2 regions of the Lacticaseibacillus salsurivasis genome follow, and region 2 is predicted to be linked to the other one. Evidence: riboswitches for the same ligand, from Rfam matches in the RefSeq annotation. Region 2 holds a riboswitch; the other holds the start of a gene.
The links. A riboswitch is a leader RNA that binds a small molecule or an ion and turns the genes downstream of it on or off. The one in region 2 is predicted to bind lysine.
Positions count from the first base shown of each region.

Region 1: it holds a riboswitch for lysine, as region 2 does, so the genes downstream of both, dapD (2,3,4,5-tetrahydropyridine-2,6-dicarboxylate N-acetyltransferase) here and AAA927_RS02455 (ABC transporter permease subunit) in region 2, are expected to answer to the same signal.

Region 1 covers NZ_BTTP01000002.1:229,751-234,175, forward strand. Annotated here, with positions in the region: gene rpiA (ribose-5-phosphate isomerase RpiA) at 1-633, shown strand, start outside; gene AAA927_RS03370 (aspartate kinase) at 827-2,191, opposite strand; lysine riboswitch at 2,298-2,473, shown strand; gene dapD (2,3,4,5-tetrahydropyridine-2,6-dicarboxylate N-acetyltransferase) at 2,549-3,265, shown strand; gene AAA927_RS03380 (N-acetyldiaminopimelate deacetylase) at 3,490-4,425, shown strand, end outside.
Region 2 covers NZ_BTTP01000002.1:36,874-41,298, forward strand. Annotated here, with positions in the region: gene AAA927_RS02450 (amino acid ABC transporter ATP-binding protein) at 1-256, opposite strand, end outside; gene AAA927_RS02455 (ABC transporter permease subunit) at 268-1,848, opposite strand; lysine riboswitch at 2,008-2,183, opposite strand; gene AAA927_RS02460 (mannose/fructose/sorbose PTS transporter subunit IIA) at 3,222-4,199, shown strand; gene AAA927_RS02465 (PTS mannose/fructose/sorbose transporter subunit IIC) at 4,234-4,425, shown strand, end outside.

The DNA of each region.
Region 1 (4,425 bases), 190 kb from region 2:
CAGCCAGACACAGTCCTCGGCGTCGGCACCGGCTCCACCGTGGCGTTTTTCATTGATGCGCTAGGCGCCCGCAACCGGCAGACACCGCTGAATCTGAAAGCCATTGTCACCACCTCGAACCGCAGCCACCAGCAGCTGGAGGCTAATGGTTTTACGGTGAGTGAGCTGGCAGCGGTCGACCATGTGGATCTGTGCATTGATGGCGCTGACCGCGTTGACCATGACCTCAACGGCATCAAAGGCGGCGGCGGGGCGCTGACACTTGAGAAAAATGTGGCCATCAACGCCACTCACAATGTCTGGATTGTCGATCAAAGCAAAGTAGTGGACCGGCTGGGCGGTTTTCCGCTGCCCGTAGAGGTCCTGCCGGTATCCTGCGAGCAGAACTTCCGCCGCTTTGACCAACTGGCGCTGCAGCCGCAGTACCGCCTGAACGACGACGGCTCGCGTTATGTCACGCATTATGGCAATTACATCATTGACTTGGCTGTCGATCCGCTGCCAATTCCGGCTGGGCTCGCTGCCTTACTCGATCAGACGGTCGGGGTCGTGGAACACGGGCTGTTTTTGAACATGACCGATGAAGTGCTGATTGCTACGCCAGAAAAAATTGAACACTGGACGCGCCAGTAAGCGCGGAATCAAAGTGATTGAGACATTATTTGAGACGAGGATAGGCACAGGACTATTCCGGAACAGTACGAGCCAAAATGCGACGCCCTAGCCGTATAAGCCAACCGGCCTGCAAAACCTAAGTTCAGGTTTTACAGGCCGGTTGGCTTATACTCTGGGCTAAAATCGCATTTTGTCTCAGCCTCTTTTGCGTTTAGGCTTGGTGGTTACTGCTTAAGCCATAGATGGCCTGCACCGCGGCTTGGGCTTGCGCGTTCGGCACCGCCAGCATCAAACTGATGCGCGAGGCGCCTTGGTTGATGACAGCCGGGGTGACGCCGGCGTCAGCCAAGGCCACCATGATGCGCGGCACTAGGTCGATGCTGGCGTAAAGGCCTTCGCCGACGACCATCACAATTGCGAGATCATCCAGCCATTCCAAGGTGTCAGGCTGAATTTGGGCTTGGACTTCTTCGGTGATGGCTTGCTGCTTGGCGGCGGTTAGTTCGTGTTTGTCGATGATGACAGTGAGGTCGTCGATCCCACTGGGCATATGTTCATAGGGCACGCCGTAGTTGGACAAAATCTGGAGCAGCTTCAAGGTGAAGCCAACCTGGGCGTTGATTAAGTAGCGGTGCAAGTACAGTGCGGTGAAATCCTTCTTGGCGGCGACCCCGGTGATGTGGTGGTGATGCTTAACGTTTTTCGTGGGTGAAATCAGCGTGCCCGGGGCAGTGGGGTCGTTGGTGTTTTTGATATTGACGCAAATATTGGCTTCAATCACGGGAATTAAGGCTTCATCATTGAACACGGAAAAGCCGGCATACGCTAGTTCCCGCATTTCTCGGTAAGTCACGGTGTTGATGGCGCGGGGCGTCTTGACCAGGTGTGGATCAGCGGCGTAAACCCAGGAGACATCGGTGAAATTCTCGTACAAGTCGGCGTGTAAACCGCGGGCGAGAATTGAACCAGTAATGTCCGAGCCGCCTCGCGGGAAAGTGACGATGCGCTGTTTTGCATCGAAGGCATAAAAGCCTGGCACCACAATGTATTCTGCTGGGCCAAGGCTGAATTGGGCCAGGTTGCGGTAGGTTTGCGGATCGACTTGCACGTGACCTGGCGCGCCAGCGAGCACAATCCCCAGCGTTTGGGGACTGACAAAGCGGACAGGCAGGCCCTGCGCCTTCAGTACGGCGGCCACCAGTTGGGCGTTCATATGCTCACCTTGGGCCATGAACGCATCCCGCAGGTAAGCTGCGCTGCTGTAGGTTTGTTGGGTCAAGCCGATTAGGTGCGCCCGTAGTTTGGCCACCACGTCTTCGGTTAAGGCAAAGTGGGTTTGAATTTCACTGTACCGGGCCAAAATCACGTCAATCAGCGGCAAGGGGTCCTGCCGGCCGAGCACGGCATCGGCCAGCTGCTTCAGCAGGTCGGTGACTTTGGTGTCACCGGCGTGGCGTTTGCCTGGGGCGGAGACCACAATCACGCGGCGCTGCGCATCGGCTTGAACAATGCGGCTGACTTTTTCCAGCTGGGCGCCGGTGGCCAAAGAGGAGCCCCCAAACTTAATGACTTTCATAATTTTCTCGCTCTTTTCTCATCAATTGGCTTAAAATTAGCGAAGCGTTCGGATTTTGTCAAGGGTTGACGGTGTCTAGTTATAATTGTATTCTAAGCTTAATCAAATAACTGATAGAGGTTGCGGTCGCCATGAGTACCTTATCCAAGCCCTGACACGGGCAGTGCGGATAAGCGAAAGGGAACACCGCCGAAATCCGCTGGTGGGTGTTGCCACTGGCGGGTTGGGCTACTGGAGAAGATCCGGTGGACTGTCGCAGTCATGCGGGGCGCTATCGTTAATCAATGGTCATTTGACGTCCATCTGGTGAGCGAAACTGCGCACCAGATGGACGTTTTTAATCTAGGAGGAAAGTTTATGCCAGCGCCATTTAATGCCGAACAAATCATCGATTACATTGCCAATGCCCCGAAAACCACGCCGCTGCATGTCACGCTGGCTGGCGATATGGCTAAGTTGAGTCCAGTACCAGCAGGCGTGCAGGCCTTTTTCGAGACTAAAACCGGTCAGCTGTACGGGGATGCTGGCGTGATCAAACCGTGGTTGACCGCCAACCAAGCAACCTTGACCACCATTCGGGTTGAAGCGCTTGGCCGTAACACCGGCGTCCCGATGCTCGACATCAGCACGGTGAACGCCAGGATTGAACCTGGCGCCATTATTCGCGAACATGTCACGATTGATGACAATGCCGTCATCATGATGGGCGCCATTATCAATATCGGGTCCAAAATCGGGGCCGGGACCATGATCGACATGGGCGCCGTGCTGGGCGGACGCGCCACGGTCGGCCAACATTGCCACATTGGCGCCGGCGCGGTGCTGGCCGGGGTGGTGGAACCCGCTAGTGCGACGCCAGTCATCATTGAAGACGATGTGCTGGTTGGCGCCAACGCCGTGGTGATTGAAGGGGTGCATGTCGGCCAAGGCGCTGTCGTGGCCGCCGGCGCGATTGTGATTGACGATGTGCCAGCCGGCGCTGTTGTGGCCGGGGTACCAGCCAAAATCATCAAGATGAAGGATGATAAAACCGCGAGCGAAACCGGGTTGATTGACGCTTTGCGGAAATTGTAGGCTGCCAACCAGGCTGCGGAGCTGGGCGCCCTTAGCCCGACAGATAACCTAGCTTATGGCATTGCCGCCGTTTTTTGGCGGCGAGGTCACAAGCGTAGTTAGCTGCTCGGGCGATGCCCAGCGCAGCGTGACTAACCAGGCTGCGGTGAACAATTGCCTTGGCCTGCCGAGAAGCTGTTTCCTGCATCACTAACCGTCATCATTTTTCCTAAGAAAGGCCGCTTATGTCAGCATTCACCGAATCCGAACTGATTCAAATCCGCCGCCACCTCCATCAAATACCGGAGCTGGCGCTACAGGAAACCCAAACCCAGGCTTATCTGGAACAAGTCATCAATGATTTAAATTGCCCGTGGCTGACCATTAAACACGTGCCCGCAGTGCCAACCGCGCTGTTGGTCCGCCTGCAAGGCACTGCACCAAGCCGCACCATTGGCTACCGCACCGATATTGATGCACTGCCAGTCACAGAAGAGACCGGCTTGCCGTTTGCCTCTCAGCATGCCGGTGTGATGCACGCGTGCGGCCATGATATCCATATGACCGTGGCGCTAGGTGTGCTGGCCCATTTTGCCAGCGTTCAGCCGCGCGACAGCTTGCTGTTTTTCTTCCAGCCCGCGGAAGAAGCGGAGTATGGCGGCAAACGAGTCTTCGATGCCGGGGCCTTTACCGGCGACTGGCGGCCCGACGAATTTTACGGACTGCACGATGATCCGCAGCTACCAGCTGGCCAAATTGCTACGCGCATGGGCACCTTGTTTGCCGGCACCACGGAAATCCACGTCACGTTCACTGGCAAAAGCGGTCATGCTGCTTTTCCCCAAAAGGCCAATGATGCAATTGTGGCGGCAGCGGCGTTCGTCATGCAGGTGCAAACCATCGTTGCGCGCAATGTGGATCCGGTCCGCGGTGGGGTGGTGACGCTGGGCACCTTCCATGCCGGTACCATCGGCAATGTCATCGCCGGCAGTGCCCATTTGGACGGGACCATCCGCGCCTTTCGCCAGAGCGATATTGAAATGATGCAGCAACGCGTGCGGCGCATTGCCGAAGGCGTCGGGGCGACTTACGACGTGCAAGTCGCTTTGAAGCTCATTCAAGGCGGGTACATGCCCGTAGAAAATGCGCCAGCGCAAACCAAGGCGTTAATTGATTACATG
Region 2 (4,425 bases):
CCATGCCGACATGGGCGCGATATAACGGCAAGTCGAATTTGTCAGCCAAAATGCTTTCCCCGTGGAACAAAATGTCGCCAGAGGTCGGGGTTTCCAGCAGGTTAATGTTCCGCAGCAGGGTGGATTTCCCAGAGCCGGAACGGCCAATAATCGAAATCACCTGGCCTTTTTCCACGGCAAAGTTGATATCACTGAGGACTTCATGGGTCCCAAACGTTTTCTTCAAATTACGGACTTCAATAATGGGTTCTGTCATGAGGAGCCTCCTTACTTAATCGTTGGGGTAACAACTTGCATCTGGTTATTTTCCACATTGTAGTTCTTCGGGCCATCGAGGCGCTTTTCAATCAAGCGGAACAGGCGACTGATGGTGAAGGTCATGATCAGGTAAATGGCACTGACGATCAGGTAAGTGTGGAAGAACTGGAAGCTTTGCCCAGAAATGGTTTCCCCAGTGAAGAACAGTTCGGAAACGGAGATGACCGACAGCACTGAGGTGTCCTTGATGTTGACGATAAATTCGTTGGTGACGGCAGGCAGACTGTTGCGAATGGCTTGCGGCAAAATCACCTTGGTCATGGTTTGCCAATGGGTCATGCCCAGCGCGTGCGCCGCTTCGAATTGGCCTTCGTCGACGGAAATAATCCCACCGCGCATGATTTCGGCGATATAGGCGCCAGTATTGATGGACACAATCACCAGCGCGGCCAGCGTTTTATCCATATTGATGTGCATCACTTGCGCGGCGCCATAATACAGCACGGCGGCCTGCACGATCATTGGGGTACCGCGGAACACTTCAATATAAACTGACAGCAGCCAGTTGCCGACTGCCAGCAGGCCGCGTTGCGCGGCCTTTTTCTGCCGGGGAATGGTGCGAATCACACCGACTAGCAGGCCAATGATAAAGCCAACCAGTGTACCGACCAAGGCCAACAGCAGGGTCATGCCGGTCCCGCGCAGCAACATCGGGCCATATTGCTTCAAAATGGCCAGGAGCCAGTTGCCTTGCTTGTCAGTGGTGGGCTGATTCGCTACGGCCTGGTCCATCAAGTGATTGCGCTCGGTGGTGGAAATTTTGGCTAGCGTTTCGTTGATGGTAGCTTTGTCAGGATCGCCTTTGCGCAGCCCAATCGCCAAATCCACGTCGGCGGGGTCAGTCTTGAAGCCATTCGCCTTGCTGAATTTGAGATAGGTCAAATTCGGGTTGGCATCCTGAGCCGTGATGCCTTCTGGGACTTCGGAGACATAGCCGTCGATGGTACCAGACTCCAGCGCCACCCGCATGGCAGGGAAGTTGTTCATCGCGGTTTCCTTGATGACGCCTTTCATTTGCTTGATCGCTTGATAATGGAAGGTGGACAGTTGGGCAGTGATTTTGGCGCCTTTGAAATCATTGATGCTCTTGGCTTTAGCCCATTTGCTGTCGCGGCGTACGACCACGGTCAGCCTGCTGGCATAGTAGGTGCTGGAAAAGTCGATGGTTTTGCGCCGTTCCGCGGTCGGGGACATGCCCGCGATAATGGCGTCAATTTTGCCAGAGGTCAAAGCCGGGGACAGACCATCCCAGTCAGTTTTGACCACGACCACCTTTTTGCCCAAGGCTTTGGCGACTTTTTTCGCCATCTGCACGTCGTAACCGTTGGCGTAATCTTGCGAACCCTGGATTTTCACGGCACCGTTAGCGCTGGTGCTTTGCGTCCAGTTGAATGGCGCGTAGCCGGCTTCCATGCCGACTTTGAACGTGCCGTTATCCGCGGCATGCGTGGTTTGGACTGGCCAAGCGAGCCCCAACGCCGCAATCACGGTCGCCCCCAAAGCTAGCAGGCGACGGTTAAAACCCTTCATCATGTGAAAAACTCCCTTCAAATTGGCCTTGTTGCCAAGACCAGACATCGGGAAATAGAGTGCTCGCTCAGCTGACTGAGCGGTCGGTACCGTTTCGGCCCAACAAAAAAGGTCGACCCGTAGCAAACAAAGGTCGACCGATGATTTCAGTGGTTAAACCAGAATCATAGCGCTCCGAAGCAAGATGCTTCGACAGTCCAGGAGCTATTCGCCCTCTGGCCCAACTGACCAGCGCCCTTGATGAGCTGGTCAATTTCGGCGGATTCGCTTACGGCTGATTCAACGTGGTCAGGCACTCCTCAGCGTTCGTCTTCTCCGCGACCTCTATTTCGTAGTGGTAAATTCAATTGTCGAGCTCTACTGTACTGACTGGCGCCACCGTTGTCAAGGGGCGAATGGCCGTCGCAGGGCGGGTGGTGCGGCGCCGGGGCGCGGCACTCCAGCTGCGGGGGACGGCTGGAGCCGAAATACGGTCTCCAGCCTCAAAGGTGAGCCAGCATCGCGCTAACGCGCTCAACGCTGTCTCGCCTTTGCCCCCAGTTCACCCAGGAGCTGCCTGCTGCGCAGTCACCTCGTGGGCGAACTGATTCGCGGCTGGACCACCGTGCCCCTCTGCCTTCCCACCCACCCTGCTAAATAACAGTAGTGGCTAAAAGGAAAGCGTGTGAACGGTGGGGATGACTGATTTGACTGGTTTTGAGAAACACAATCGGTTTAGGTCGGTTTGCGGTCGGAAAACCAAGCGTAGCCTCGTCCGTCAGACAGTTACCTACGTCCAGCGATGGCTTAGCGTCGCGGCTTTGATTAACTTGGCGATCAAGGCAATGATCAGGAGCGCGCTGTTCACGCGTTGGGTAGTGGTATAGATGAAAAGTATAGACTAAATTTGCAATTTCTATGCGTTCTAATTTAGATGATAAGCAATTTTTCGCCATTAGTGCACAATGTAAAAATCACTGAAAGCGCTTTTAAAATCAGCAAACCAATTGCTCAAAATAGGCCTACCAAAGCGTCAATTTTCATAGCTAATGTTAAAATAAGTATGGTGTTAAGACAGAAACCCAAGCTGAGAAAAGGTGGTTAATTGCTCGACAAATCACGATGCAACGCGAACAAGCCGCTTTACATCAGGAGTTAGCTATTCTCGTGAAAAATAAAAAAATTTTTGAAAAACTTTTACCCAATTGAATACCGATATTCAGGAACTTTCATGAAAACGCTCCGCTTTTTCAGGGGTTGTTTGTTGCAATTACCCAGAGTTTTGGGCATACTAACCTCTGGATGAGTTTATGCGCTGAACTGTCGAACCGGTTTCAGACAAATGAGAGCGCATACTGTGTCCCGAATAAAATAAATACAGGAGGCGACAAACAATGGTCGGAATCATCCTTGCCAGCCACGGTAATTTTGCCAGTGGCATTATGCAATCAGGTTCGATGATCTTCGGTGAGCAGGAAAACGTGCAAGCAGTCACGTTCCAGCCCAATGAAGGCCCAGACGATCTGAAGGCGCATCTTCAGGAGGCCGTTGCCAAGCTCGACTCAGACGAACAAGTCTTGTTCCTTATTGATTTGTGGGGCGGTTCACCCTTCAACCAAGCCAATGGGTTGTTTGAAGACCACAAAGATAAGTGGGCAATTGTGACTGGGTTGAACCTGCCAATGCTGATTGAAGCTTACGGTTCCCGTTTGTCCATGGATTCAGCACAAGAAATCGCCGCTCACATCATTGAAGCGGGCCGCGATGGGGTCAAAATTAAGCCCGAGGACCTTGAACCGAAGACGGAAACAGCAGCTCCTGCTGCCGCTGCGCCAGCAGCGAAAGGCGGGCGGCCAGGCAGCTTGACTTATGTCTTGGCGCGCATCGACTCGCGGCTTTTGCATGGTCAGGTGGCCACTGCTTGGAGTAAGTCGGTTAACCCGACGCGGATCATCGTGGTTTCAGACAGTGTCGCGCATGACAAGCTGCGTAAGCAGTTGATCACCGATGCGGCGCCAGCTGGGATCAAGGCGCACGTTATCCCTATCGCTCAGATGATCAAAATCGCCAAAGACGATCAGCATTTCGGCGGCGAACGGGCATTGCTATTATTTGAAACGCCAGAAGACGCACTGAAGGCCATCGAAGGCGGCGTACCGCTGAAGACCCTGAACGTCGGCTCAATGGCGCACTCGGTGGGTAAAGTCCAACCGAACAAGGTCTTGGCCTTTGACCAAACCGATATTGATACCTTCAAAACTTTGAAGGAAAAGGGTGTGTCCTTTGATGTCCGGAAGGTCCCAGGTGACCAGCCAGACAACATGGATGCCATCCTCAAAAAGGCGCAAGATGCGCTGAACGCACAGAAATAATCGACATTCCTAACATTAAAGGGAGGATACACTAATGAGTTTGAACTTTATTCAAATCATCTTGGTCCTCATCGTGGCATTCTTAGCTGGGGTTGAAGGGATTCTTGACGAATTCGAATTCCATCAACCAGTTATTGCATGTACGTTGATTGGCCTGGTGACCGGCCAGCTCGTCCCTTGCCTGATTCTAGGTGGGACGCTGCAGATGATTGCTTTGGGTTGGGCG